One region of the Streptomyces sp. NPDC008150 genome, then DNA from elsewhere that is predicted to be linked to it. Evidence: predicted binding sites of a transcription regulator. Region 1 holds the regulator's gene; the other holds the start of a gene.
What was found. Region 1 encodes HspR, which represses chaperone genes until heat shock. Its sites were predicted from a motif close to TTGAGNNNNNNNNNCTCAA; they were not measured.
Positions count from the first base shown of each region.

Region 2: the regulator HspR is predicted to act here: its motif matches at 13,460-13,478, upstream of lon (endopeptidase La).

Region 1 is NZ_JBIBHJ010000003.1:84,904-99,705, forward strand. Features, by position in the region: gene ACFZA0_RS09690 (hypothetical protein) at 157-1,347, shown strand; gene ACFZA0_RS09695 (YbjN domain-containing protein) at 1,371-1,907, opposite strand; gene ACFZA0_RS09700 (chitinase) at 2,121-3,212, opposite strand; partial or broken gene clpB (ATP-dependent chaperone ClpB) at 3,576-6,155, opposite strand; gene ACFZA0_RS09710 (TIGR03618 family F420-dependent PPOX class oxidoreductase) at 6,345-6,827, shown strand; gene ACFZA0_RS09715 (hypothetical protein) at 7,102-7,443, opposite strand; gene ACFZA0_RS09720 (helix-turn-helix transcriptional regulator) at 7,812-8,756, shown strand; gene ACFZA0_RS09725 (LuxR C-terminal-related transcriptional regulator) at 8,784-9,830, opposite strand; gene ACFZA0_RS09730 (substrate-binding domain-containing protein) at 10,267-11,349, opposite strand; gene ACFZA0_RS09735 (heat shock protein transcriptional repressor HspR) at 11,622-12,068, opposite strand; gene dnaJ (molecular chaperone DnaJ) at 12,070-13,254, opposite strand; gene grpE (nucleotide exchange factor GrpE) at 13,309-13,980, opposite strand; gene dnaK (molecular chaperone DnaK) at 13,977-14,802, opposite strand, start outside.
Region 2 is NZ_JBIBHJ010000014.1:128,501-143,302, forward strand. Features, by position in the region: gene ACFZA0_RS29435 (TetR family transcriptional regulator) at 1-524, shown strand, start outside; gene ACFZA0_RS29440 (hypothetical protein) at 614-943, shown strand; gene ACFZA0_RS29445 (NlpC/P60 family protein) at 1,046-2,194, shown strand; gene ACFZA0_RS29450 (styrene monooxygenase/indole monooxygenase family protein) at 2,214-3,479, opposite strand; gene ACFZA0_RS29455 (ATP/GTP-binding protein) at 3,495-4,136, opposite strand; gene ACFZA0_RS29460 (DUF742 domain-containing protein) at 4,117-4,536, opposite strand; gene ACFZA0_RS29465 (roadblock/LC7 domain-containing protein) at 4,533-5,036, opposite strand; gene ACFZA0_RS29470 (nitrate- and nitrite sensing domain-containing protein) at 5,033-8,053, opposite strand; gene ACFZA0_RS29475 (protein phosphatase 2C domain-containing protein) at 8,413-9,201, shown strand; gene ACFZA0_RS29480 (MarR family transcriptional regulator) at 9,272-9,754, opposite strand; gene ACFZA0_RS29485 (GH25 family lysozyme) at 10,049-10,906, shown strand; gene lon (endopeptidase La) at 11,023-13,437, opposite strand; gene ACFZA0_RS29495 (spermidine synthase) at 13,936-14,613, shown strand; gene ACFZA0_RS29500 (response regulator) at 14,728-14,802, shown strand, end outside.

The sequences.
Region 1 (14,802 bases):
ACGGCCGTTGAGGCCGCATCCACGCACCGCCACCGGCGGCCCTACGCGCCCCCGCCCCGCCCCGTCACGCCGACACGCCGGGTCCCTCGCATCCGTACCCGCACGGACGCTCATCGTTCGCGTCCGGGGCGGCGGACCTGCACTGTGCGGGGTGTGATGCATGCCTCCACCCTCGTTCCCAACGCCGCCGCGGAGTCCGGCGTCGTCAGCCGGGCCCGGTCGCGGCTCTCCCCCTTCGCGGCGGTCGGCGGTGCTCTCGGGCTGTTCGCGGCGGTGCGGCTGGCCGGTGCCGCCGTGCTCGCCATGGCCGCCTGGGCCCTCGGGCGGGAGCCGCTCGCCGTGCTCGGGCGGTCCTGGGACTCCATGTGGTACCTCGGGATCGCCGCGCACGGATACGGCCGTACGGAGCATTTCCGGCCCGGCGTCGTCCACAGCGACCTGGCGTTCTTCCCGCTGTACCCGGCGCTCGTGCGGACCGTCGCCGCGATCACCCCGCTCGGCGACGACGCCGCGGGACTCGCGGTGTCCTGGCTCGCCGCCTGTGCCGCCGCGTGCGGCATCTACGCGATCGGCGCCCACCTGCACGGCCGCGCCGTCGGCACCGCCCTGGTCGTGCTGTGGGGCCTGCTGCCGCACTCCGTGGTGCTGTCGATGGCGTACACGGAACCGGTGCTCACCGCCTTCGCCGCCTGGTCGCTGTACGCGGTGCTGCGCGGGCGGTGGGTGTGGGCCGGGTCGCTGGCCGCGCTCGCCGGACTGTCGCGGCCCAACGGGTTCGCCGTCGCCGCTGCGGTGATCGTCGCGGCGGCCTGGGAGGCGTGGCGTCGGCGCGGCCGGGTTTCCCACAGGCTGTGGACGGGCGCCGCGCTCGCGCCGCTCGGCTGGACCGCGTACGTGCTGTGGGTGGGCCGGCGCACCGGCGACCTGTTCGGCGGCTACTTCCGCGTGCAGGACCTGTGGGGCTCGCGCTTCGACCTCGGGCAGGGCGCGCTGGGCTTCGTGCGGCACCTGCTGCTCCAGGGCGACCGGTTCGTGTTCCCGATGGTCCTGGTCATCGTGGCGGCAGGCGTCGTGCTGTACGCGCTGCTGGTCGCCGACCGCGCCCCGCTGCCGCTCGTGGTCTACAGCGGCGTGCTGCTGCTCGTGGTGCTGGGCGGCTCGGGGTTCTTCGGGTCCAAGCCGCGGTTCCTGCTGCCCGCGTTCCCGCTGCTGCTGCCGCTCGCGCGGGCGCTGGTGCGGACGGCGAGAGCCCGGCCCTGGCACGCGACCGTGGTGGTCGCGGCCCTGGCCGGGCTCTCGTTCGCGTACGGCGCCTACGTGGTGCTGGTCGCCCGCACACCGCTGTAGGGCGCCGTCATGAGCGCCTTCGCCTACTCGTCGTCGTCCTGCGGCTTGTCCGCGTCGTCGATGTCCTGCTCCAGGCCGAGGTGGTCGACGAGCCACTTGTCGAACTCGATGGCGGCCCGCACCCAGCTCACCGTCGACGACACGAAGTGCTCCAGGCTGACGCCGGTGCCGATGAGCATCTGCGCCTCACCGATGAGGCGGACCGTGCCGTCGTCGTGGGTGTGGCTGTAGACCTTGGGCCACAGGGTGCGGCGGTTCCAGTCGTCGATGGCCTCCAGGAGCTGCGGCTTGGCCTCGATCTGGTGCGGGCGGTCGTAGAACGTGCGCACCGAGAAGACCTGCTGCTCGTCCTCACCGCGGAACATGAAGTACGTACGGAACTGCTCCCACGGAGCCGCCAGGTCACCCTCGTCGTCGACGACATACTTCAGCTCCATCTGTTCGAGGAGCTGCTTCACGAGGTCCTGATCCGGAACGACGGGGCCTGCCGGGCCACCTTCGGGCTGCGGCTCGGGCTGCTGGCCCCCGAAGTTCGGAATCGAGGACGGGTCGATGGTCACCGTGAATTTCCCTTCGTACGGATCTGCCCATCCTCCCTATGCCGGACCGGTAGTGGCAAGCCAGGGCCGATGATCGGAGAGCCGGAACGGACGGGAGGCGCCGGGCGGCCCCGGCGGGACGCGCCGCGGCCCCGGCTCGCGCGGAGCCGGGGCCGTGACATGACCGGGCGGGGAGGGCCCGGGGGTCGTGCGGGCGGGCCGGGGGCCGTGCCGTCAGTGGCGGCCCGGACCGGAGTCGCGGCCGCCGGAGGTGAAGTGCTCCAGGATGTGGCTGGCGGCCCACTCGGGCTGGTCGATGCCCGAGCAGGTGCCGGCGCCCTTGGTGCCGGGGCAGCCGCCGTTGTCCCGCTGGAGGGCCCAGACGGAGACCTCGGCGAGGCCGTGCCGCGACGCCCAGGTCTCGAAGGTGCGCACGTCGGCGAGGGTGGTGGTCTCCTCGGGGCCGTAGTCGTCGATGCCGGGCATCAGGGTGATGCCGATCGAGCCCCACAGCTCGCGGGAGGACCGGTTCGGCAGCAGCGCGTGGAGCTGGTCGTAGACGCCGCTCGCGGCGGTCTCGGCCGCGGTGCCCATCTCGTGGGTGGCGCCGTCCCAGTAGTCGAAGGCCATGGCGTTGACCACGTCGATACGGGCGTGCTGGCGCACCGCGTCCTGGAGCAGCGCGACGCCGGTCGCGCCGAGCCCGGTCGTGGTGGTGGGCAGGGTGTAGACGAACTCGGCCTGCCTGCCGGTGCGCCGGGCCCACGCCTGGACCTCGGCGACCGCCTGGTTGCGGCGGGTGACGGCGGCCGTGTCGTTGAGCGAGTCGGCCTCGACGTCCAGGTCGATGCGGCCGGTGCGGTACGTGGTGAGGACGTCCTCGAAGACCTTGGCGATGGCGTGCACGTCGGTGCAGCTGTCGGCGATGTCGGTGCCGGTGGTGTCCGCGCCGTAGCCCCCGAAGGACGGGATGACCTGGCCCCCGCCGCGCTGGATCGTGGCGGCTGCCCTGCGGTAGGCGGGCGAGCCGATCGGGGTGGTGGTGTCGTTGTTCCAGTAGGCGGTGCACGATCCCGGCGCGTCGGTGCCGAGGAAGGCGAGCGTCTCGTAGTGGACGCCGGACGCCTTGGCGAGCGCGGCCGGGTCGTCGCCGTTGTACGCCTCGAAGTACGGGGAGTAGACGTGGGCGGGCACGGGGTTGACGTGCTCGGCCGCCGCGGCCGTTCCCGCGCCGCCCGCGAGCAGCCCCGCGGAGGCGGCGACGGTGGCGGCGAGGCTGGTGAGAAGGGCGGGCAGTCGTCTGGAGGGGCTGGACGATCGGCGCATGCGTGCTCCCGGGCGGAGGAAAACGGCAGGTGAACGCGTCCGGGATGGCGATGGGGGCGCGCCCGGGACAGCGGTGATCGGTACCTCGGTGGGACGCACCCATATTTGGACTAGACCATTTGCGGTGTCAAGGACTCCGAGGGTTGTGGGTTTCCCAAAAGCCTTGCGGGGCCTGCCTGTTGGAGATGGCCGACGGCGGGCCCCGGACAGCCCGAGGGCCCGTCACCTCGCAGGTGACGGGCCCTCGGGGAGGGGCGCGGAAGCGGGCGGGGCGGCCCCGCCCCCGCCTCAGAGCGTCTTGCCCGTGTCCGCGGGAGCCGCCGGCTCCGCGGGCGATTCCACGGGGGCCGCCGCGTCCTTCGCCGCCGCGCCCACGATCAGGTCGTCGCCGAAGACGTCCACCCGCACCGTGTCGCCGTCCTTGACCTCGCCGGACAGGATCTCCCGGGCGAGCCGGTCCCCGATCGCCGTCTGCACCAGGCGGCGCAGCGGACGGGCGCCGTAGGCCGGGTCGTTGCCCTCGCGGGCCAGCCACGCCAGCGCCTCGTCGCTGATCTCCAGGGTGAGCCTGCGCTCGGCGAGCCGCTTGGCCAGACGGTCGGTCTGGAGCCGGGCGATACGGCTCAGCTCGCCCTCGTCGAGCGCCGAGAAGACCACCAGGTCGTCCAGCCGGTTGAGGAACTCCGGCTTGAAGGACGCCCGTACGACGTCGAGCACCTGCGCCTTCTTCTCGTCCGGGCCGGTCAGCGGGTCCGTGAGGAACTGGCTGCCCAGGTTGGAGGTGAGGACCAGGATGGTGTTGCGGAAGTCGACCGTGCGGCCCTGGCCGTCGGTGAGACGGCCGTCGTCCAGCACCTGGAGCAGGACGTCGAAGACCTCCGGGTGCGCCTTCTCCACCTCGTCGAGCAGCACGACGCTGTACGGCCGGCGGCGGACCGCCTCGGTGAGCTGGCCGCCCTCCTCGTAGCCGACGTACCCGGGCGGGGCGCCGACCAGCCGGGCGACGCTGTGCTTCTCGCCGTACTCCGACATGTCGATGCGGATCATCGCCCGCTCGTCGTCGAAGAGGAAGTCGGCCAGTGCCTTGGCCAGTTCGGTCTTGCCGACACCGGTCGGACCGAGGAAGAGGAACGAACCGGTGGGCCGGTCCGGGTCGGCGATGCCGGCCCGGGTGCGGCGCACCGCGTCGGACACCGCGCGCACGGCTTCCTGCTGGCCGATCAGGCGGCGGCCCAACTCCTCCTCCATGCGCAGGAGTTTCTGGGTCTCGCCCTCCAGCAGGCGACCGGCCGGGATGCCGGTCCAGGCGCCCACCACGTCCGCGATGTCGTCGGGTCCGACCTCCTCCTTGACCATCGTGTCGCTCGCGGCGGCCATCTCGTCCTGCGAGGCGGCCTCCAGGTCGCGCTCCAGGTCCGGGATCTCGCCGTACAGCAGCTTGGACGCGGTGTCGAAGTCCCCGTCGCGCTGGGCCCGTTCGGCCTGGCCGCGCAGTTCGTCGAGCTTCTCCTTCAGCTCGCCGACCCGGTTCAGGGACTGCTTCTCCTTCTCCCAGCGGGCGTTGAGGCCGCGCAGCTCCTCCTCGCGGTCGGCGAGGTCGCGGCGCAGCTTCTCCAGGCGCTCGCGGGAGGCCGCGTCGGTCTCCTTGCTCAGCGCCAGCTCCTCCATGCGCAACCGGTCGACGCCGCGCTGGAGTTCGTCGATCTCGACGGGCGAGGAGTCGATCTCCATGCGCAGCCGGGAGGCCGCCTCGTCGACGAGGTCGATGGCCTTGTCGGGCAGGAAGCGGGAGGTGATGTAGCGGTCGGACAGGGTCGCGGCGGCGACCAGCGCGCTGTCCGCGATCTGCACCTTGTGGTGCGCCTCGTAGCGCCCCTTGAGGCCGCGCAGGATCGCGACGGTGTCCTCGACGGTCGGCTCGGCGACCAGCACCTGCTGGAAGCGCCGCTCCAGCGCCGGGTCCTTCTCGATGCGCTCGCGGTACTCGTCGAGGGTGGTGGCGCCCACCATCCGCAGCTCGCCGCGGGCCAGCATGGGCTTGAGCATGTTGCCCGCGTCCATCGAGGAGTCGCCGCCGGCGCCCGCGCCCACAACGGTGTGCAGCTCGTCGATGAACGTGATGACCTGCCCGTCGGACTCCTTGATCTCGGCGAGGACGGTCTTCAGCCGCTCCTCGAACTCGCCGCGGTACTTGGCGCCCGCGACCATCGCGCCGAGGTCGAGCGAGACGAGCCGCTTGTTCTTCAGCGACTCCGGGACGTCGCCCTTGACGATGCGCTGGGCCAGGCCCTCCACGACGGCGGTCTTGCCGACGCCGGGCTCGCCGATGAGGACGGGGTTGTTCTTGGTGCGCCGGGAGAGCACCTGCACGACGCGCCGGATCTCGTGGTCGCGGCCGATGACGGGGTCGAGCTTGCCCTCGCGCGCCGCCTCGGTGAAGTCGGTGCCGAACTTCTCCAGCGCCTTGTACTGACCCTCCGGGTCGGGTGTGGTCACCCGTCGTCCTCCCCTTGCCTCGGTGAAGGCCTCCTGCAACCGCTTCGCACCGGCCCCCTGCCGGGAGAGTACGTCGCCGGCCGGACCGCCCTTGGCGGCGATGCCGATCAGCAGGTGCTCGGTGGACAGGTACTCGTCGCCGAGGTCCCGGGCACGGTCCGCCGCGTCGGCGATGACCGCGAGGAGATCGCGGTTGGGCTGGGGCGGCGCGACGGTGGAGCCGGTGACGCTGGGCAGGGAGGCGAGCACCCGCTCGGCGCCGGTGCGCACGGCCGGGGCGTCGGCCTCGACGGCGGCCAGCAGGTCGGTGATGTTCTCGTTGTCCTGGCCCTCAAGCAGCGCGAGGAGCAGGTGGGCGGGGGTCAGGTCCGGGTGGCCCCCGGTCACGGCCCGGTTGGTGGCCGCGCTCAGCGCGTCCCGGCTCCTGTTGGTCAGCTCGGCATCCACTTTCGCGTACTCCTCCTTGCGTCGATCGGCTCTCGTGCCCTGTCCGCCGCGTCACCCGCAGCTGACTCGGTCAACGTGCACAAAGTTGAGTCTATTCCACTCAACGTCGTGCCGGGAGCCTGTTCCCGCACGCGTTCGCCGACAGCGAGCACCCGGTACCGCTCCGGCCCGAAGCGCTAGATTCCGGACATGAACACCGCGCACCGCACGAACACCGCGGACACCCCGAGTACCGCGAATGCGGCGAGTCTCCCGGACCCGGACACCGCCACCGGCGCCGAGAACGCCCCCGACGCCCTCTACCTGGCCTTCTGGCGGGAGCGCCACCTGTGCACGCTGACCACGCACCGCGCGGACGGCAGCCCGCACGTCGTGCCGGTCGGGGTCACGTACGACGCGGCGGCGGGGCTCGCCCGGGTGATCACCAACGGGGCGAGCGCGAAGGCACGGCACGTCCTGGCCGCGGGCGAGGCGGGCGCCCGGGTGGCGGTGTGCCAGGTGGACGGCCGGCGCTGGGCGACCCTGGAGGGGCGCGCCCGGGTGCGCACCGACGCGGAGCGCGTCGCGGAGGCGGAGCGGCGCTACACCGAGCGGTACACGCGCGTCCCGTCCCCGAACCCGGACCGCGTGGTGATCGAGATCGAGGTGACCCGGCGGCTCGGACACGGCTGAGAACCCGCCCGTACGGGGCGAAGCGCGCCGCGTGGGGCGGACAGGGACGAGCGGGGGTGGAGTGCCCGTCGATTTTCAGCCGTCTCCGGAACGGGCCGCTCACCGGATTCCGGACACCCGCGCGGTGGCCCGCCGCGCTGGGCGGACACGCGGCCCCCGGGGCGCACGTCCGGCGCCGGCGGCGGACAACACAGCGGCGTCACCGTGTTCAGGTCACGGTGACGCCGCTGTTGGGGGAGCGCCTGGGCGATCTTGTTACTTCGGGGGAATCGCGTCAGGCGCTGCGGGGGGTGGCTGTGATGGTTCGTACGTCCGCGGCCGTGGGCCCCGGGTCGGCCAGGCGGTGGTCCCGCTGGTCGAGGTTCACAAAGATCATTCCGTACCGGACGGCGCACCGGACGGGCTGTGGGGCGCCCCTGGGCCGTCGCAGACACCGGTACGCCCGGACGTCCTCGTCCTCGTCCCTGGTGACGACGACCGGTTCGCCGAACACGGTCACCATCAGGGAGTCACCGTTGTGGGGGAGAGCGGTGACCAGGTCGATGAAGTGCCAGCCGGACCGGTAGGCCGTCGCCATCTCACGGCGGAAGGACCGGTCGTCCGGGGGGGTGGCCACGTCAGCTCCCCGAGACGGCGTCCGTAGGCGCCACGGGCCAGCTCGTGTCACTCGCCGTCTTCACACTCTTGACGATCCCCGGCCAACTGGTATCAGCTCGAACTCCGGTCTTCTCACCGGAGATCCCGCTGATCGCCCCCAACGCCAGCGCGGCGGAGAAAGCGGCTACCAGCACCGAGCGGAGCAATCTCTTACCCATAGTCGGCTTCGTCCTCACTTGAAGGTCCCCTCTCCCCCGTCGACTAAGACGATGGCTTATTCGGACACGCCGTGACCACATAATCGATGCATCATGTTCCTGCACGTTCAGGGTCCTGGGGGGTGGAGATTTGACAACGAATCGGGCTAAAGACGTACATCCCCATGCGATGACCGAGATGTGCGGCGACGGGAGCCGCCTCTACGCGCTCGCGCTGCGGGCCGGAGGGGTGCCCCGCTCGGCGGCCGAACCCGCCCCCTGCCTCATGGAATTCGCCCTGCTCCAGCCGGACCCCGACGATCCGGAACTGCTGCGGCCGGTGCCGGCGCCGGTCGCGCTGGCCCGCCAACTCAACCCCATAGAGCGGGAGATCACCGAACGCAGGCGGCTGTCCGTCGAACTGGCCCAGGCGCTGGAGCCGTTCATGGCGCTCAGCACCCAGCCGGCGTCCTCCACCGACTCGATCACCGTGCTGGAGGGCGGCGAACGCATCAACGCCGCCCTCAACCTGGCCACCACCCAGTGCCGCACCGAGGTGCTCACCGTGCAGCCCAGCGACCGGTACTCGGAACGCAGCCTGCTGCGCGGCCTGGAGCGCGACCGCCCGCTGACCGAACGCGGCGTGCGCATCCGCACCCTGTACCAGCACACCGCCCGCTACAACCAGGAGAAGCTGGCCTACGTGGGCCAGCTCGCCAACGGCAAGGTCGAGTACCGCACCATCGACGAACTCGTCGAACGGCTCATCATCTGCGACGAGACGGTGGCCTTCATCCCCACCCGCGACGACCAGCAGGTGGCCCTGGAGCTGCGGCAGCCCGGCCTGATCCGCTATCTGATCAAGGTCTTCGAGTTCATGTGGAACCGCGCGGTCCCGCTCACCGCCGGCGCCCCCTACGAGACCGCGCCCGACGGCATCACCAACATCCAGCACTCGATCGCCAAGCTCCTCGTGGAGGGCCACGTCGACGAGGCGATAGCGCGCCGCCTGGGCATGAACGTGCGCACGTGCCGCGCCCACATCGCCAAGCTCGCGACGGCCCTGGGCAGCGGCAGCAGGGCCCAACTCGGCTTCCTGATCGCGCAGTCGGGCATCCTGGGCAACGACCTGTAGCCTCCCGGACCGGCCGGCCCGGCCGGCTCACCGGGCCGTCGGGGACTCCCGGTCCGGGACCCGCACCGGGGTCTCCGGCTCCGTCCCCGCGGTGCCGCGGCGGCCGTCGAGGCCCACCTGGGCGATGCGCACGCCGAGTTGGGTACGGCTGGCGGCGCCCAGCGTCTCCGAGAGGCGGGCGATGTGGGCGCGGCAGGTGCGCACGCTGATGCCGAGGCGTTCGGCGATCACGGCGTCCTGGTGGCCCTCGGCGAGCAGCGCGGCGATGGACTGCTCGCGGTGCGAGATGCCCTCGATGCCGGTGTCGGGCAGCGGCGCGGTCAGTGGGATCGCGAGGCGCCACAGCCGGTCGAAGACCGTGCAGAGGTACTCCACGAGGCCGGGGTGGCGCAGTTCGAGGGCCATGGTGCGGTCGGCGTTCGCGGGGATGAAGGCCACCGTGCGGTCGAACAGGATCAGCCGGTCGATGACCTCGTCGAGGGTGCGGGCCTCGACCGTGTCGCCCATCAGCTCCAGGTAGTTGAGCAGCCCCTGGCCGTGCCGGGCGACGTGCGTGTACAGGTCCCGCATCCGCACGCCCCGCCCCCGCAGGGCGAGCGCCCGGTGCAGCCCCTCGGACAGCTCGTCCTCGCGCCGGATGCCGCCGGGCTGCACGGTCAGCACCTCGGTGGTGCAGGCCTGCGTCGCGGCGTCCATGGCGGCCTGGATGCGGGCGAGCCCGTCCAGGACGCGGATCGCGGAACCCTCGGCACTCACGGCGGCCTCGGGACGGCCGAGCCCGGCGTACCACTCGAAGGCACTGACCGCGGAACCCAGCCGCTGACGGCTCTCGCTGACCTCGGCGTGGACCTCGCGCAGCAGCCGGGTCATGACCTCCTGCGGGGAGGTCGGCACCAGCCAGCCCATGTCGTCGGGGTCGGGGTGCAGCAGCGCGAGTTCCACCAGGCAGGGCACCGGCTCGGCGTCCCCGCGCAGCACTCGGCCCCGCCGCACGGCTCGGGAATACACACGATCCCCGGCCTCGCAGAGCCGGTCAGCACCGTGTGGATGCTCGTCCGTCCCGTGCCCGGCCATGGCCCATTCCACCCCCGGTTCCCGCCTCATCCGCAGCGCCACTATGCGCGGACCGAACGGGCTCCGCAACACGGCTCCCCCTCGGCCGGTAGCCGGAAACCACCCGTCGGGCACCCCATTTCCCTTGCGCAGCAGGCGTGTTGGGAGGGTTCGGGCCCGGCGGGAATGGCCGTGCCGGGCCGCCGCGGGCGCCCGGCGAACCGGGCGCCGTACGGGCCAGGCTGCCCGTTCGGGCAGCGCGTACACGCGTGCCGGGTCCCGAACCCGGCCCCGGCGCACGGGAATCGGATGCCCGCGGGCCCGGCAGGCGGCGGCCGGGCCCGGGTTGATATTCGACGCATACACGTCGCAGGAAAGGGCGTTCACACGCTCCCGCGCACGCCCCGCGCGGATGCGGACGCGCGGCCCGTGCGCCTCGGCCGGTGGCCCGGAGGCGCTACTTCAGGCCGTCCTCGGCGCACGCCGACTTGTACGCCGCCGTGCAGATGTCGGACACCTTGTAGATGCCGTCGGCGACGACGGTGTCCTTGATGTTGTCCTTGGTGAGCTCGACCACGGAGACCAGCTGGGCGGGAATCTTCTTCTGGGTCGGGCTGTCGACCGTGTCACGGGTCAGGGAGTCGAACTGGATGTCCTTGCCCTGGACCCGGGAGACCGCCATCTCGGCGGCGTTCTCGGCCTCCTGCGGGTAGGACTTGTACACGCTCATGTACTGCTCGCCGGTGACGATGCGCTGCACCGCGTCGAGTTCGGCGTCCTGGCCGGTGATGGGCGGCATGTCGGTCACGCCCGCGGCCTTCAGCGCCTTGATGATGCCGCCGGCCATGCCGTCGTTGGCGGAGTACACGCCCGCGATGTTGGACGCACCGACCTCGCGGATCGCCGCGGCCATGTTGGCCTCGGCGTTCTTGGGGTCCCAGTCCTTGGTGTCGTACGACGCGGCGACCTTCACCTTGCCGCTCAGCTCGGAGGTCGCGCCCTCCTTGAACTGCTTGGCGTTGGGGTCGGTGGGCGACCCGTTCATCATCACGATCTTGTCGTTCTCGCTGCCGGCGCCCAGCGCCTCCAGCAGCGAGCGGCCCTGCACCTCGCCCACGAGGTCGTTGTCGAAGGAGATGTACGCGTCGATGGGACCCTCGGCGAGGCGGTCGTAGGCGATGACCGGGATACCGGCGGCCTTGGCCTTCTTGACCTCGCCGGCGATGGCGTGGGAGTCGACCGCGTCGAGCAGGATGACGTCGACCTTCGTGTCGATCATCTGCTGCATCTGGTCGGCCTGCTTGTCCGCGTCCTGGTCGGCGTTGGCGTAGGCCACGCGTCCCTGGTTCTTGGTGAGGGAGGCGACCTGCTTCTTGATGATGGGGTAGTCGAACTTGTCGTAGCGCGAGTTGGCCTTCTCGGGCAGCAGCAGGCCCACGGCGATGTCGTTGCCCTTGGACGAACTCGCGTCGCTGCCGCCCCCGCCCACACCCAGGGCGCCGCATCCGGCGAGCGAGAGGACCATGGTGGACGCTGCCATGGATATGGCGGTACGACGCATGCGGGTGCTCACTTCTGTGCCTTTCGACGCGGGCGCAGCATTGCGGCCCAGATGTCTCAAAAGCCAACTTGGCAACGGTCCCCGGAGTCAAGCGGAACCACTTAACGAGATGACAACATCACGTTCGGTTCCGCCCGCCGGGGGGAATGGTTGAGGGCCCGTTCCGGGGCCCGGAGCGCGCCGGGCGGTGCCGTCACACCCGAAAGGGGCCCAAAGGTTCGTCACGAACCTCCGGGCCCCTCACAACGGGGTCAGTCCTGCGGCCGCTTGGGCCGCCACACCACCAGCGCGCTGGTCTGCTGGACCTCCTGGTACGGGACGAGGTCCCGTCGGTAGGAGGCGTGCACGGCGGCCTCGCGCTGGCGCATCGCGGCCGCGGCGCCGTCCAGCGCCGACTCCAGCTCCGCGGCGCGGGCCTGGAGCGCGGCGACCTGGTTCTCCAGCTCGATGATCCGCTTGATGCCGGCGAGGTTGATGCCCTCGTCCTGCGACAACTGCTGCACCTGGCGCAGGAGTTCGATGTCGCGGGCCGAGTAGCGCCGGCCCCGCCCGGCGGTGCGGTCGGGGGAGACGAGTCCCAGACGGTCGTACTGGCGCAGGGTCTGCGGGTGCAGGCCGGAGAGCTGGGCCGCCACCGAGATGACGTAGACCGGGGACTCCTCGGTCAGTTCGTACGGGTTACGCCGACGGCCGTCCATCTCAAGCTCCCTTCGCCGCCTGGAACAACTCCGCCCGCGGATCCTCCTCCGCGGTCGCCTCGCGATACGCCGTGAGCGCGTCACGAGCCTTCCCCGACAGGTCCTTGGGAACACTCACCTCGACGGTGACCAACAGGTCGCCCCTGGTCCCGTCCTTGCGGAACGCGCCCTTGCCGCGGGCCCGCATGGTGCGCCCGTTGGGCGTGCCCGGCGGGAGCTTCAGCGTGACGGGCGGACCGCCCAGCGTCGGCACCCGCACGTCGCCGCCGAGCGCGGCCTCGGTGAACGTCACCGGGACGGTCACCGTGAGGTTGTCGTCCTTGCGGCCGAAGACCGGGTGGTCGTCCACGTGCACGACGACGTACAGGTCACCGTTCGGGCCGCCCCGTTCGCCGGGGGCGCCCTTGCCGCGCAGCCGGATGCGCTGCCCGTCGGAGACGCCCGCCGGGATGCGCACCTGCATCGTGCGCGAGGACTTGGCCCGGCCGCTGCCGTGGCAGACCTCGCAGGGGTGCTCCGCGATCAGGCCGCGGCCCTTGCAGTCGGGGCACGGGTCGGTGAGCGAGAAGCCGCCGCCCGAACCGCGCGCCACCTGCCCGGTGCCGACGCAGGTCGGGCACACACGCGGGGTGCCGCTCTTGTCGCCGGTGCCCGAACAGGCCTTGCAGGGCTGCTGCGAGGACATCCGCAGCGGCACCGTCGCGCCCTCGATCGCCTCGGTGAAGCTGAGCGTGACCTCGGACTCGATGTCCTGTCCGCGCCGCGGCTGGGTGCGCGGACCGCCCGCGCCGCCGCGGTTGAACAGACCGCCGAACACGTCCCCTATGCCACCGCCGCCGCCGAACCCGCCGGCGCCCTGGCCGCCCGGGGCGCCGCCGAAGAGGTCGCCCAGGTCGAAGTTGAAGTTGCCGCCGCCCGCGCCGCCCGGCCCCGGGCGGAAACCGCCGTTGCCGAACAGGGCGCGCGCCTCGTCGTACTCCTTGCGCCGCTTGGGGTCACCGAGGACGTCGTTCGCCTCGGAGATCTCCTTGAAGCGTTCCTCCGCCTTGGCGTTGCCCTTGTTGGCGTCCGGGTGGAACTCGCGCGCGAGCTTCCGGTACGCCTTCTTGATCTCGGCCTCGGTGGCGTCCTTGGGGACGCCGAGGACCTTGTAGAAGTCCTTCTCGATGAAGTCCTTGGTACTCATCCGCGACGTCCCTCCTCTCCTGCGTACGTGCCGGCTCCCTCGCGGGGGCCGACGTCAGCCCTCGTCCGGGCCACCGTTCTCCTTGTCGCCGTCCGCCTCGGCGGACGAACCGTTCGCCTCGTCGCCCGACTTGGCGCCCGCCCCGGGCTGCGGCTCCGCGACGGCCACCCGCGCGGGGCGGATGGTGCGTTCGCCGAACCGGTACCCCGGCTGCAGAATCGCCACGCACGTCGTCTCCGTGACGTCGGGCGCGTAGCTGTGCATCAGCGCCTCGTGCACGGTCGGGTCGAAGGGCTCGCCCTCCTTGCCGAACTGCTGGAGGCCCATCTTCGCGGCCACCGTCTCCAGCGACTCCGCGACGGACTTGAACCCGCCGACCAGCTCGTCGTGCTCCCGTGCGCGGCCGATGTCGTCGAGGACGGGCAGGAGTTCGGTCAGGAGGTTCGCGATGGCGATCTCCTTGACCGTGATCCGGTCCCGCTCCACGCGGCGGCGGTAGTTCTGGTACTCGGCCTGGAGCCGCTGGAGGTCCGCGGTGCGCTCACCGAGCGCGGTGCGTACCTGGTCCAGCTGGGCCGTCAGGGCCGTGATCTGGCTCGCGTCCCCGGCCGGGGCCGCCCCCTCCTCCGCTGCGGGAGTGGGGGCGGCCTGCGGCTCGGCGTCGTCAGCGGTGGCGCCGGAGGGGACGTCGGGCTTCTCCTCGAAGCCCGGGGTCTCCTCCGTCACGCGGCACCGTCCTTGCGCTCGTCGTCGACGATCTCGGCGTCCACGACGTCGTCGTCGGCCTGGCCGGCACCGGGGGCACCGGCGCCCGGGGCCTCGCCGCCCGCGGCCTGCGCGGCCTGGGCGTCGGCGTACATGGCCTGGCCGAGCTTCTGCGAGACGGCGGCGACCTTCTCGGTCGCGGTGCGGATCTCGGCGGTGTCCTCGCCCTTGAGCTTCTCCTTCAGCTCGGTGAGCGACTCCTCCACCTCGGTCTTGATCTCGCCGGGGACCTTGTCCTCGTTGTCCTTGAGGAACTTCTCCGTCTGGTAGACGAGCTGCTCGCCCTGGTTGCGGGTCTCGGCGGCCTCGCGGCGACGGTGGTCCTCGTCCGCGTACTGCTCGGCCTCCTGGCGCATCCGGTCGACCTCGTCCTTCGGCAGCGAGGAGCCGCCGGTGACGGTCATCTTCTGCTCCTTGCCCGTGCCCAGGTCCTTCGCGGTCACGTGCATGATGCCGTTGGCGTCGATGTCGAAGGCGACCTCGATCTGCGGGACACCGCGGGGGGCCGGCGGCAGACCGGTCAGCTCGAACATCCCGAGCTTCTTGTTGTACGCCGCGATCTCGCGCTCGCCCTGGTAGACCTGGATCTGGACGGACGGCTGGTTGTCCTCGGCCGTCGTGAAGATCTCGGACCGCTTGGTCGGGATCGTGGTGTTGCGCTCGATGAGCTTGGTCATGATCCCTCCCTTGGTCTCGATGCCGAGGGACAGCGGGGTCACGTCGAGGAGCAGGACGTCCTTGACCTCGCCCTTGAGCACACCGGCCTGGAGGGCCGCGCCGATG
Region 2 (14,802 bases), on a different contig from region 1:
GGCCGCTGGTCTACCGCTACTTCCCCGGCGGCAAGCAGCAGTTGTACGAGGCCGCGCTGCGCACCGCCGCCGACGCGCTGCGCGAGTGCTTCGACGAGCCGCGCCAGGGCCCGCTCCTCGCCCGCCTCGGCCGCGCCCTGGACCGCTACCTCGCGTTCGTCGACGAGCACGACGCCGGGTTCAGCGCGCTGCTCCAGGGCGGCAGCGTGGTGGAGACGTCCCGCACCGGCGCCATCGTGGACGGGGTGCGCAGGGCCGCCGCCGACCACGTGCTGCGCCACCTGGGGGCCGCCGACCCGGGGCCCCGGCTGCGGATGACCGTCCGGGTGTGGATCACGGCGGTGGAGGCGGCCTCCCTGATCTGGCTCGACGAGGGCAAGGAACCCGACGTCGGGGAGCTGCGGGACTGGCTGGTGGAGCAGTTCGTGGCGGTGATCACGGTCACCGCGGGCCGTGACCCGCAAACGGCGGCGGTGGTCGCGGACGCGCTGGCGGCGGACGGCCCCCTCGCGGCCGACGGCTGACGGCGCCCCCTCCCCCGGGCGGCGGCCGGGCCGAGGCGCCCCCGCGCCCCGCGACCGGCCCGCCGCCCGCGATGCCCGACACTGGTCCCGTGAAGAGCGAAGACACCGTGTTCGAGGGCGGCCCGCTGGACGGCCGGGTGCTGCCCGTGCTGCTGGGCCCGACCGGGCAGCCGCCCAAGACCTACCGCGTGCCGGTGCCCGACGGGCCGGGCGGTCCGGCCCACGTGCTCGTCTACCGCCGGGAGCCGCGCGGCCACAGCGCGCGGCTCGGCATCCCGCAGGGCTGGAAGTACGTCCACGACCCCGCCCCGGGCACCGGCCGCTCCGGCCCCCGCTGGCCCTGGTCCAAGCCGCGCGGCACCGCGGACGCGGGGGAAGCCGCCGCGCCGGACCGTCCGGCGGATGCCACCGACGAGTGACGCCGCTGGGCCGGCCGCGCACCTCCCGCGCGCGGAGTGCGGCCCGGCGCCCGATGCTCGCGGTGCGTGGCGGAGGGACCGTCGCGCACCGGAGGTGATGACGTGTCAGGAACCCTGTTGCGTCTGGTCTGCACGGCCGCGGTCGCGGCCCAGGTGCTGCTGGTCCCGGCCCCCGCGACGGCGGCGCCCGAACCGCCCGCCGCCCAGGACCGTTCCGTGGCAGCTTTGCTGACGGACCTTCAGAAGCTGTACCGGGAGGCCGAACGGTCCACGGAGACGTTCAACGCCACGGCGGAGAAGCTCAGGGAGGGGCGCGCCGAGACCGCCCGGCTGAACGCCGGACTGGCCCGCGCCCGGCTGGACCTGCACGCCAGCAGGGGCGACGCCGGGCGGCTGGCCCGCCGCCAGTACCAGAGCAGCTCCGGCCTCTCCCCCTACGTACGGCTGCTGCTGGCCCGTGACCCGCAGCACGCGCTCGACCAGGGGCACGTGATCGGACGGCTGGCGCGCGACGCCGCCGGGACGGTGGACCGGCTCACCGGCAGCGAGCACCGGGCGGACGGGCTCGCCCGCGCCGCCCGCAAGGCCCTGAACGCCCAACTCGCGCTCTCCGCGCGGCAGAAGAAGGAACGCGACGACGTCGAGGGCCGGCTGGCCGAGGTCGAGGAACTGCTCGCCTCGCTGAGCGCCGACCGGCTCGCCGCGCTCGCCGCCCTGGAGGAGGACCGAACGGCGGGCGCGCAACGGGAGTTCGAGGACTCCGGTGCCCTCGGCGATGCCCGGACGCCCACCGGGGAGGGCGACCGCGCGGTGCGCTACGCGGTGCGCCAGCTCGGCAAGCCGTACGAGTGGGGCGCCGCGGGGCCCGCCGCCTACGACTGCTCGGGGCTGACCTCGCAGGCGTGGGACAGGGCGGGCACGCCGATCCCCCGCACCAGCCAGGAGCAGTGGGCCCGGCTGCCGCACGTCCCGCTGGACGAACTGCGCCCCGGCGACCTGGTGGTGTACTTCCCGGACGCCACGCACGTCGCCCTCTACCTGGGCGACGGCAAGGTGGTGCAGGCGCCGCGGCCCGGGGCGAGGGTGAAGGTGTCGCCGATCGCGGCGAACCCGGTGCTGGGCGCGGTGCGCCCGGACCCCGGCGGGGAACCGCTGGCGCGGTACTCGCCGCCCCGGTTGCCGCCGGAAGCGGCACAGGGGCCGGACGAGGGCTACGCGTCCCCGTCCGGCCCCCCGCCGACCAGCCTGTGAGCGGGTGGTCCGGTGCGGCTCAGGCCGCGCCGGCCGCGCCCGCGACCTCCGCGAGGTAGGCCTCGGCCTTCTCCGGCTCGAAGAAGAAGTTCTCGAAGTCGGCGGGGTTGTCGAAGCCGTTGGCGAACCGGTCGGCGACGGGCTGGAGTTGGCCGGCCGCGCCGATCAGGTTCAGCACGTGCTCCGGCGGCGGGCCCAGCATCGCGTTGGTCCACTTGGTGACGTGCTGCGCGGTGTTCCAGTAGCGCTCGAAGGTGCCCCGCATCCACTCCTCGTCGAAGGGCTGCTCGCCCCGCTCGACGATGGAGGCGAGATAGGCCGCCGCGCACTTGGACGCGGAGTTCGAACCCTGGCCGGTGATCGGGTCGTTGGCGACGACGACGTCGGCGACACCGAGGACCAGGCCGCCGCCGGGCAGCCTGCCGACGGGGTTGCGCACGGTGGGCGCGTACCGCCCGGCGAGGGTGCCGCCGGCGTCGGTCAGCTCCACCTTCGTGGCCCGCGCGTACTCCCACGGCACGAACTTCTCCATCAGCTCCAGCGTGAGCGCCAGGTGCCGCGCCGGGTCCTTGACGCCCTGGAAGGCGTCCAGCGGGCCGCCGGGCACGCCCTCCCAGAACAGGATGTCGGCGCGGCCCGAGGTGGTCAGCGTCGGCATGACGAACAGCTCGCCGACGCCGGGGACCAGGTTGCAGCGCACCGCGTCGAAGTCGGGGTGCTCGGGGCGCGGGCCCAGGCCGTGCACGTAGGAGACGGCGAGCGCGCGCTGCGGCTCGCTGTACGGGGAGCGCGCGGCGTCGCGGCCGAACATGGAGACGAGTTCGCCCTTGCCGGCCGAGACCAGCACCAGGTCGTAGGTGCGGGAGAAGTAGTCCAGGTCGGAGACGGCGGCGCCGTGGATGACGAGCTGTCCGCCGCGCTGGGCGAACGTCTCCATCCAGCCGGCCATCTTCACGCGCTGGTCCACGGACTGCGCGTACCCGTCGAGCCGGCCCACCCAGTCGATGGCGCGCTGCGAGGGGCCCGGGTCGAAGGAGCCCGGGGCGGCGACGGAGACGCCGAGGCCCTCGATGCGCGGGGCCTGCGACTCCCAGAAGTTGAGCTGGAGGTCGCGCTCGTGCTGGAGGGCGGTGTGGAACATGCACTGCGTCGACATGACCCGGCCCGAACGGATCTCGTCCGCCGTGCGGTTGGACATGAGGGTGACCTCGTAGCCGTTCGACTGGAGGCCTAGCGCGAGCTGGAGTCCGGACTGGCCGGCTCCGACGACGAGTATCTTCCGCATGCGGGGGCTGCTCTCCTACTCGGGTGTGACGTCGAGCGCGTGGCCGACGAGGGCCAGGAGGGTCTCGACCACCGAGATCTTCCGGCGCGCGTCCATGATCATTACAGGTATGTGCGGGGAGACCGTCAGCGCGTCCCGCACGTCCTCCTCGTCGAACTTCTCGCTGCCGTCGAAGTGGTTGACCGCCACCACGTACGGCAGGCCGCAGCTCTCGAAGTAGTCGAGCGCCGGGAAGCAGTCCTTCAGCCGGCGGGTGTCGGCCAGCACGACGGCGCCTATCGCGCCCCGGGTCAGGTCGTCCCACATGAACCAGAACCGCTGCTGGCCCGGTGTGCCGAACAGGTACAGCACCAGGTCGTCGTCGAGCGTGATGCGCCCGAAGTCCATGGCGACCGTGGTGGTCGTCTTGTCCGGCGTCGACGTGAGGTCGTCGGTGCCCTCGCTGGCCTGCGTCATCATCGCCTCGGTCTCCAGAGGCGTGATCTCGGAGGCCGTGGTGACCAGCGTCGTCTTGCCGACGCCGAAGCCGCCCGCCACGACGATCTTCGTGGCGATCGGCGCGCGGGTGCGGTCCGTCTGCCAGGGCCGCAGGTGCTCCTCCTCGTCGAGGAGCGGGGAGACGCCGTAGGCGGCGGCGTCAGAGACGGCGGAGTCCACTCAGCACCCTTTCCAGCAGTGCGCGTTCGGGGCGGCCCGTGCCATGCCCCGTACCGGTTCCGTACACACGGATCTTTCCCTGGTCCGCGAGGTCGCTGAGGAGGACCCGGACCACGCCGAGCGGCATCCTCAGCAGCGCGGCGATCTCGGCCACCGTGCGCATGCGGCGGCACAGTTCGACGATGGCCCGCATCTCCGGCATGACCCGCGTGGTGAGCGAGCCGTTGGGGAGTTCCTTCCGCTCCTCGGGTGCTTCGAGGGCGGCGACGAACGTCTCCACCAGCAGCACGTGGCCGAAGCGCGTCCGGCCGCCGGTGAGCGAGTAGGGGCGCACCCGGGCGGCCCGGCGTTCGCCGCCGCGGACCGGGAGCTGCTGCCTGGCCTCGCCGCCGGCGCTCATCGGGTGGCCTCCGCCGCGTCGGACTCCAGCGACTGCCGCAGTTCGCTGCGGAGTTCGGGGGTCAGGACGTGGCCGGCGCGGCCCACGAAGAGCGACATGTGGTACGCGACGACGCTCATGTCGCAGTCCGCCGTTCCGTGCACGCCGAGCAGGGAGCCGTCACTGATCGACATGACGAAGAGGCTGCCCTCCTCCATGGCGACCATGGTGTGCCTGACCCCGCCGAACTCCATCAGCTTCGCGGCGCCGACGGTGAGGCTGCCGATCCCGGAGACGAGGGTGGCGAGGTCGGCGGCGGAGCCGCGCGGGCCGCGGGGGCGCTCCGTGCTCGTCTCCCGCGCGTCGGCGTGGTGGCCGGCGTCGGAGGACAGGAGCAGGAGGCCGTCGGAGGAGACCACGGCGACCGCGTGGATGCCGGGCACCTCCTCGACCAGGTTGGTCAGCAGCCAGTGCAGATTGCGGGCTTCCCTGCTCAGACCGAAGGTACTGGGCGCGGTCAACTGCTTGCCTCCTCGACTGTGCCCCCCGTGGCTTCATCGGCTTGTGCTGTTCGTGCGCGCGGCACCCGGGCCTCGGCCCGCGCACCGGCGTCCGCGCCGGCGTCGGCGGCCGGCCCGGCGGGACCGGCTTCCGGCGCGGTGCGGTCGGCGATCTCGGCCTCCACCTCGCGGCGGCCGGCCTCCGCACCGCTCCGGAAGCCGCCCAGCCGGCGCCGCAGGGCGGCGGCGTCGACGGACCCGGTGCGCGGGCGCGGTGCCTCGGTGGGCGCGGTGATCTTCGGGGTGCGCTTGGGCAGGCCCTTTCCGGTGATCTGCTCCCGCGGCTCGTCGGCGACGGGCCCGCGCGGGTCGGGAACCCGCTCGTGCGCGTCGGGACCGATGGCGTAGGGGTCGGCGGCGGGTGCGGCGGGACCGGGGGCGGGGGGCCGTCCGGACGGGTCCGCCGCGGGCCGGGGCGCGGTCGGCGCCCCGGCGCTGTCCTCGGGCGTCGGGCCCGGGAGCAGGAGTTCCATCGTGGTCTCGGCGGGCCGCTCCGGCGCGGCGGCTGCCGAAGCCGCCTTGTCCGGCGCGGCGGCTTCCGAAGTCGCCTTGTCCGTACGGGAGTCGGCCGGACCGGAGGTCGCGTCCGGCGCCGCGGTGCCCGCGGGGGCGTCGCCATCGGGACCGGTCGCGCCGTCGGGACCGGTCGCGCCGTCGGGACCGGTCGCGCCGTCGGCGCCGGACCGGCGTACGGCCTGCTCCGCGAGGGCGACCAGCGGATCACCCTTGCCCGAACGGCCGCTCAGCACATTGGAGTTGGCCTCGGCGTCCGCGCCCGGCAGGGCGGTCGGCGGACCGCCCGCGAGGTGCTCGGTGCCGGGGACCGCGGACGCGGGCGCGGCGGCGAGCAGGGACGTCGGCAGGACGACGACCGCGGCCACCCCGCCCTGCCGCTGCTCGCGCAACTGCACGCGCGCACCGTGCCGGTGGGCGAGTCGGGCGACCACGTACAGGCCGAGGCCGAGGCCGTCCTCGTCCTCCTTCTCGTACCCGGCGTCCGGCTCGAACTCGGCGAGGCGGGTGTTGAGCCGGTCCATCCGCTCGGGGGTCGTGCCGATGCCCTCGTCCTGGACGGAGAGCATCACCTCGCCGTTCTGGAGCAGCCAGCCGGAGACCTCGACCGGGAGGTCGGGGGGCGAGAACGCCGTCGCGTTCTCCATGAGTTCGGCCAGCAGGTGGCTGAGGTCGTCGGCGGCGAACCCGGCGATGTGGGCGTGCGGCGGCAGCGCGGCGATGCGTACCCGCTCGTACCGCTCGATCTCGCTGACGGCCGCGCGTACGACGTCGACGAGCGGGACGGCGCCCGCGTGCTGGTGGCCGTGCTCGGTGCCGGCGAGGACGAGCAGGTTCTCGCTGTGACGGCGCATGACGGTGGCGAAGTGGTCGAGCTTGAAGAGGGTGGCCAGCCGGTCCGGGTCCTGCTCGCGCTCCTCCATGGACTCGATCACGGCGAGCTGCCGTTCGACCAGGCCCAGGGTGCGCAGCGCGAGGTTGACGAAGGTGGAGCCGATGCTGCTTCGCAGCCGTGCCAACTCCTGCGCGGAGGAGCTGAGTTCGGCGCGCAGTCCCTCGCGGGCGTCGGCCATGCTCTGGCGCTGCCCGACCAGGTGCTTGCGGTCGCCCTCCAGGGTGGTGACGCGTTCCTGGAGCGCGACGGCGTGCGCGTGCAGTGCGTTGACCGAGCGGACGACCTGGGCGAACTCGTCGTTGCGGCCGGTGAACCGGATCGGCTCCTCGGCCGCGGCGTCCTCGGCCCCGGCCAGCCGTGCGGAACCGATGCGCACGACGGCGAGCGGCCGGGTGAGGCTGCGGGCGAGGCCGGTGGCGATGCCGACGGCGACGAGCACGAGGGCGCCGAGGACCGCGATGCGGATCTCCAGCGCGGTGACGTCGTCGTCGCGCAGCTTCGCGAGGTCCGCGGTGCGGTGGTGGTAGAGGGAGGACTCGACGCCGCTCATCAGGTCCACGCGCCCGGTCAGCGCGGCGCTCGCCTTCTTGAGGCTGGTGGCGAGGTCGTCCTCGGACAGCTTGGGCTCGTCGGTGAGGGCGGCGAGGTACTTGTCGGCGGCGTCCGCGTCGGACCCGGTGACCGTGGAGTCGTAGTCGTCGCGGGCCGCTTCGGGCGCCGTGTCGCGGAAGTCGGCCAGGGCGGCGTCGGAGCGCAGCCGGGCCTGCTGGGCGGCGGCGCTGAGCGCGTCGCGCTGCTTGGTCTGGGCGGCCGTGGAGGCGGGCTCGGTGGACCAGATGCCGGTCATCGGGTCCATCACGCTCTGCGTGGCGTGCGGGACGCTGAGCGCGGCGAGCAGCAGGCCCCGGGCGGCGGCGGCCTGCTGCACCGCGCTGTCCAGCTCGGCGAGGGCGTGCGCGCCGGAGCCCGCGCGGGGCGGGGTCCGCTCGGCGAGGTCCTCGGCCACCTTGTGCAGTTCGGTGATGATCGCCGAGTAGGCGTCGTGCGCCTCCAGCGCGGTGCTCTTGCCCGTGAGGGCGGCACGCCGGACGGAGGCGATCTGCGTCAGGTCGGCGCGGACCCCGGCGGAGGTGTCCGTGTCGGCCCGCATCTCCTCGACCTGCCGGTCGACGCGCGCGCTGCGCTGCTCCGACGGCGCCTGGGACTTGGGGCGTCCGGCGGCGATGTACGAGGTGACCTCGTCGCGTTCGTCGGCGAGCGAGTGGGACAGCGTCAGGGCGTCCTCGGTCTGCTGACCGAGCGTCACGAGGTGCTGGGAGTCGCTGAGTTGGTCCGAGGCGGCGAGGACCGACGGGGCGCCCGCTCCGGCGACCGCGGCGGCCACCACGGCGACGGCCACGAAGAGCCGGTTGCGCACGTGCTTGGGGCGCCCCTTGCCGACAGGGGGCCCTTCGGGGGAGGCGCCGGGCGTGCCGGGCGGGGTGCCGGGCCCGCTTCCGGGTCCTCCGGGGGAGGCCGCCGTGCGCTTGCCTGTGCGCCGAAGCCGCGTCTTCTGCACCGGTGCTCGCATTCCTGTGTTCGTGTACCCGAGGGATCGGGTGACGTTGCGTCAGCGGGTGTGCGCACCCGGTACGGGTTTCCGACCCTTCCAGTGCCGGTGGGCAGTGGTCGCGCATCATCCGGCCCGCCACCCGAAGGAGTGAACCCCGTCCGGGAGTTGGCGGGCAAGTTCCTCCGGCGCCTGCCCGGGACGTGTCGCGGCATGCCGGTTGGACGTCGTGGTCATGCTTTGGCAAGATTCGCCGCCACGCTTTCCCGGACCGAATCATTCCACCGCATATCCGTCCGCTGACCTGCGAAACTGCGTCAATGCGCGGGCCGGCGGCGGGCTTTGACGCGGCTCGTGAAAGGCTCGTGCAGACTGGCCGGATGCGTACAGAACTTGTGTCGGAACCCGGTGAACCCACCCGCCCGAACGAGGACTTCGCGAGTCTCGCGCTCCCCGCGTCCGGCCAGGGTGGCGCCCTCGTGCTCCTGGACGGTGTGACACCGCCCCGGGACGGCACGGGCTGCCGGCACTCGGTGCCCTGGTTCACGGCCCGGCTGGGCGGCGCGCTGACCGAACTGACCGTTTCCCTCCCGGATGCGCCGCTGGCCGCCGTGCTGAGCGAGGCCATCGGGCGGACGGCGGATGCGCACGCCCACATTTGTGACCTTTCTCACCCGCGCACGCCGCAGGCGACGGTCGTGCTGGCGCGCTGGACGCCCCAGCAGGTCGCGTATCTCGTGCTGTCCGACTCGGTGCTGCTGGTCGAGGCGCCCGACGGCAAGGTGACGGCGCTCCTCGACGACCGCCTCGCACGCGTGCCGCGCGGCTCGCTGGTGAGCGACAGGGTGGCGGACGCGACGGTCCGCAACAAGGAGGGCGGCTTCTTCACCGCGGCGGCGGACCCGTCCGTGGCGGCCCGCGCGGTCACCGGCACGCTGCCGCGCTCCCGGGTGCGGGCCCTGGCGGCGCTGACGGACGGCGCGACCCGGTGGGTGGACAAGTTCGGGGCGGGCGACTGGGCGGACTGCTTCTCGGTGGTCCGCGAGGAGGGCCCGCAGGCCCTGGTGGACCGCGTCCGCCACCTGGAGCGCGCCGACGCGACCCGCCGCACGTACCTGCGCCGCAGCAAGACACACGACGACGCGACGGTGGTACTGGCGGAACTGTGAGGGGGGCGGGGGGCGGTCCCCGGTCGGGACGCCCCGGGGTACGAGCGGAAGCCGCGGACCGGACCGCGGCCTACTTCTCCATCCCCTGGTTCAACTGCCCCAGCAGACGCGCCAGTTCGGCGACCTCCGGGCGGTCCCAGTGGGAGAGCATGCTGACGTAGCGGGCGCGGCGGGCGTCGCGGACGCTGCCGACCCTGCGCCGGCCCTCGTCGGTGAGGCGGACCAGCCAGGCGCGGCCGTCCGCCGGGTCGGGCTCGCGGGCGACCAGGCCCAGGTCCTCCAGGGCGCGGAGCTGGCGGGACATGGTGGCGCGGCCGACGCCGACGTACGCGGCGAGGTCGGTCGCGCGTACGCCGCCGCACTCGTCGAGGCGGACCAGCAGGCCGTACGCCGCCGACTCCAGGTCCGGGTGGACCTCGCGGGCCATCTCGCCCTGGCTGGCGCGGGCGCGGCGCAGGAACAGCGTCAGTTCGCGTTCCAGCGAGAGGAACTCCTGATCCGGCCCGCCCCGCGCCGCACCGTCCCGCTCCGCGCCGTCTGCGTCTTCGTGCACGTCGGCCCCTGCCTCGGTTTCGCTGTGCTGAAAGTTTCCGCCACGCACCTCGATAGACGCAGCTCGGTCAGTATTTCGCAGGAGTAGACCAACGGCAGACCCCGGACCCCCTTCCGACCCGGGGTCTACGTGCGTAGCGTCGACGCCGCTCGACCGAAATGCCGTGCCCATGACAACGACGCCAAGGGCGGGGCCGGGGATCGCCGCGCCCGTCGCGCGGCTCCGCGGCCGGCCCGCCGGGCACGTCCCCCCACCGATCTCCACCGAGCACCACCGAGTCTTCGGAGGCACGATATGCCCGTGCACAGATCCGGACCGGCCCGAATCCGACGCCTCACCGTCGCGGGAATCCTGCTCACCGCCTTCTCCCTACTCACCGTCCTCCCCTCCGCCGCCCTCACCCCCACGGGCGCCGACGGCCCGGCGCGCGGCACGGCCGACGTACCGGCCCGGGGCTCCGCCTACATGGGCATCGGCGTCTCGGCGCACGACGGCCGCAGCGGCGCGCCCGTCGGCCAGGACGCCACCCAGACGGAGGGGGTGGACGTCGCGAGCTACCAGAGCTCCGTCGCCTGGCCCACCCTCTGGAGCGCCGGCACCAAGTGGGCCTACACCAAGGCCACCGAGGGCACGACCTACACGAACCCCTACTTCTCCTCGCAGTACAGCGGCGCCTACAACACCGGGATGATCCGCGGCGCCTACCACTTCGCCACCCCGGACACCTCGACCGGCGCAACGCAGGCCAGTTATTTCGTCGCGCACGGCGGCGGCTGGTCCAAGGACGGCCGGACGCTGCCCGGGGTGCTCGACATCGAGTGGAACCCGTACGGCGCGTCCTGCTACGGCCTGTCCGCGAGCGGGATGGTCAGCTGGATCAGCTCCTTCCTGAACCAGTACAAGGCGCTCACCGGCCGGGACGCGGTGATCTACACCGCCACCAGCTGGTGGACGCAGTGCACCGGGAACTACGCCGGTTTCGCCGGCACCAACCCGCTGTGGATCGCCCGGTACGCCTCCGCCCCGGGCACCCTGCCGGCCGGCTGGTCCGTCCAGACGATGTGGCAGTACACCTCGACGGGCGCCACGGTCGGCGACCACGACAAGTTCAACGGCGCGCTGGACCGCGTCGTCGCGCTCGCCAACGGCTGACACCCATCCCGGACACGGCGCGGCCCCCGCCGCGGAGCCTTCAACTCCGCGGCGGGGGCCGCCTTCTCACCGGTCGCGTCCGTCACGCCGCCACCGGCGTCCCACGGGCGGCCGCGTCACGCGGCCACCGGCACCTCGGTGCTCGCGCCGTTCGTGGCGGGCGCGAGCGCCAGTTCCAGCACCTGCCGGACGTCCGTCACGGCGTGGACGTCGAGCTTGTCCAGCACCTCCGCGGGGACGTCGTCCAGGTCGGGCTCGTTGCGCTTGGGGACGATCACCGTGGTGATGCCCGCCTGGTGCGCGGCGAGCAGCTTCTGCTTCACCCCGCCGATCGGCAGCACCCGGCCGGTCAGCGACACCTCGCCGGTCATGGCCACGTCCGTGCGGACGAGCCGGCCGGAGAGCAGCGACGCCAGCGCGGTCGTCATGGTGACGCCGGCGCTCGGGCCGTCCTTGGGGACCGCGCCCGCCGGGAAGTGGATGTGCACGCCCCGGTCCTTCAGGTCGCCCACCGGGAGCTCCAGTTCGGCGCCGTGCGAGCGCAGGAAGCTCAGCGCGATCTGCGCCGACTCCTTCATCACGTCGCCGAGCTGGCCGGTGAGGGTCAGACCCGCCGCACCCGTCTCCGGGTCGGCCAGCGACGCCTCGACGTAGAGGACGTCGCCGCCGGCGCCCGTGACCGCGAGACCGGTGGCCACGCCGGGCACCGACGTGCGGCGCTCGGAGGGGTCCTGCGCGGACTCGGGCACGTGGTGCGGCCGGCCGATCAGGTCCCGCAGGTCGCCGTCGGTGACGGTGAACGGCAGTTCCCGCTCGCCCAGTTCGTGCTGCGCCGCGATCTTGCGCAGCAGCCGGGCGACCGACCGCTCCAGGGTGCGCACGCCGGCCTCGCGCGTGTACTCGCCGGCCAGCTTGCGCAGCGCCCCGTCGTCGATGGTGACCTCGTCCGCCTTCAGACCCGCCCGCTCCAGCTGGCGCGGAAGCAGGTGGTCGCGGGCGATGACGACCTTCTCGTCCTCGGTGTAGCCGTCCAGACGGACCAGCTCCATACGGTCGAGCAGCGCCTCCGGGATGGCCTCCAGGACGTTCGCCGTCGCGAGGAACACGACGTCGGACAGGTCGAGTTCGACCTCCAGGTAGTGGTCGCGGAAGGTGTGGTTCTGCGCCGGGTCGAGGACTTCGAGCAGGGCCGCGGCCGGGTCGCCGCGGTAGTCGGAGCCGACCTTGTCGATCTCGTCGAGCAGGACGACCGGGTTCATCGAACCGGCCTCCTTGATCGCGCGGACGATGCGGCCGGGCAGCGCGCCGACGTAGGTGCGCCGGTGCCCGCGGATCTCCGCCTCGTCGCGCACGCCGCCGAGGGCGACACGGACGAACTTGCGGCCCATGGCGTGGGCGACGGACTCGCCGAGCGAGGTCTTGCCGACGCCGGGAGGTCCGACGAGGGCCAGCACCGCGCCGCCGCGGCGTCCGCCGACGACGCCGAGACCGCGGTCGCTGCGGCGCTTGCGCACCGCCAGGTACTCGGTGATCCGCTCCTTCACGTCCTGGAGTCCGGCGTGCTCGGCGTCCAGGACCTGCTTGGCGCCCTGGATGTCGTACGCGTCCTCGGTGCGCTCGTTCCACGGGAGTTCGAGCACGGTGTCGAGCCAGGTGCGGATCCAGGAGCCCTCGGGGGACTGGTCGCTGGACCGCTCCAGCTTCTCGACCTCCTTGAGGGCCGCCTCGCGGACCTTCTCGGGCAGGTCGGCGGACTCCACGCGGGCGCGGTAGTCGTCGGACTCGTCGCCCTCCTGCTCGCCGTTGAGGTCGCGCAGCTCCTTGCGGACGGCTTCGAGCTGGCGGCGCAGCAGGAACTCGCGCTGCTGCTTGTCGACGCCCTCCTGGACGTCCTTGGCGATCGTCTCGGCCACGTCCTGCTCGGCGAGGTGGTCGCGCAGCTGCTGGGTGGCGAGCTTCAGCCGGGCCACCGGGTCGGTGGTCTCCAGCAGCTCGATCTTCTGTTCGGTGGTGAGGAAGGGCGAGTAGCCCGAGTTGTCGGCGAGCGTGGAGACGTCGTCGATGGCCTGCACACGGTCGACCACCTGCCAGGCGCCGCGCTTGCGCAGCCAGGCGGTGGCGAGGGCCTTGTACTCCTTCACCAGTTCGGTCACCGAGCCGGGCAGCGGGTCGGGCAGGGTCTCCTCCACGAGGGTGCCCTCCACCCACAGCGCGGCACCCGGCCCGCTCGTACCGGCGCCGACGCGGACGCGGCCGCGCGCGCGGATCAGCGCGCCGGGGTCGCCGTCGGCGAGGCGGCCGACCTGCTCGACGGTGCCGAGCACGCCGGTGCCCGCGTGGCTCCCGTCGATGCGTGGCACCAGCAGGACGCGTGGCTTGCCGGGCTCGGAACGGGCGGCGGCCTGTGCGGCCTCCACCGCGGCCCGTACCTCGGAATCACTCAGGTCCAGCGGGACCACCATTCCGGGCAGCACGACCTCGTCGTCGAGCGGCAGCACGGGCAGGGTGAGCGGTGTGGACGTCGATGCCATGATCTCCCCTTTGGCAGTCAAGTTGAGCTATGCCGACTCAATGCTCGGGGAGGGCCGAATGTTCCCCACCGGGCGTTCGCTGTGAGCGATCACCGTGAGGCCACCCGGAAAGGGCAGGTCGGCGACGGTACGAGCGCCGTCGCGCGGTGCCGTCCGGGACGGTGCCGCGCTGCCGGCGCCCTGCCTGGGACGACAACCACGCCGGGCGCCGAAGTCATCCCGGGGAGGCGGCGGCCGGGCCCCGCAGGGCGCGCGGCGGCGCCCCCTTCGGGCGGGCGCCCCGCGGTCACGGCGTCCCGCCACCCGCCATTCGGGCCGGTGGCCGGATCAACACGGCATCGCGCAACGGGAGTTGCACCTGGCGGCCACCGCACCGCCGCACCCGGCACCCTCCTGGACCACCGGGGCGCCGCGCACGCCCCGCCGTACCGGCGCGGCAGAAGCCCGCGGCGGGAAAACAACCACCCGGCCCGCGGCCCCCTTTGGCAGGATGGACGGATGACCGCCTCGTACGACACCCCGGTTGTGCTGGACCGTCGGCAGGGTCCGTACGGCGAGGTCGTGCTGCGGCGCCACGGCGCGCTGTTGCAGATCATCGCCAACGGGTGCTTCCTGATGGACACTTCGGACGGCCGCTCGGAACGCCTCCTGGTGGACGCCGCCCGCGACGCCCTCGACGCGCGTCCCGCGCCGCACCTGCTGATCGGCGGCCTCGGCGTCGGGTTCTCGCTCGCCCACGCCGCGGCGGACCCGCGCTGGGGCCGGATCACGGTGGTCGAGCGCGAACACGCGGTCGTGGACTGGCACCGGGACGGCCCGCTGCGCGAACTCTCCGCGGGCGCGCTCGCCGATCCCCGCACCGAGATCGCCGAGGCGGACCTCCTCGCACATCTGGGTGAGAGATCCACCACGTACGACGCGCTGTGCCTGGACATCGACAACGGCCCCGGCTGGACCGTGACCGAGGACAACGAGGGCCTCTACTCCCCCGCCGGACTGACCCTCTGCGCCGGGGCGTTGACGCCCGGAGGGGTCCTCGCGGTGTGGTCCGCGCAACCCTCGCCGGAATTTGAAGGAACCTTGCGGAATGCCGGGTTCCAACACGTGCGTACCGAAGAGATCCGTGTTGCCCGGGGCGTACCGGACGTCGTGCATCTCGGCGTACGACCTGGATAGCCGTGAGGGTGTTACTCCCCGTACGCTGCTCACCTGGCGCCGATCATTCAAGCGTCAATTGCAGTCAAAGGGATCACCCCACGGGTTCCGGAAAGCACACAGCAGGGGCGGGCGATGGAGCAGACACAGACCTCCCACAACGGCACGACGGCCACCACCGGCGCACAACGCCGCGTCCTGGTGGTCGAG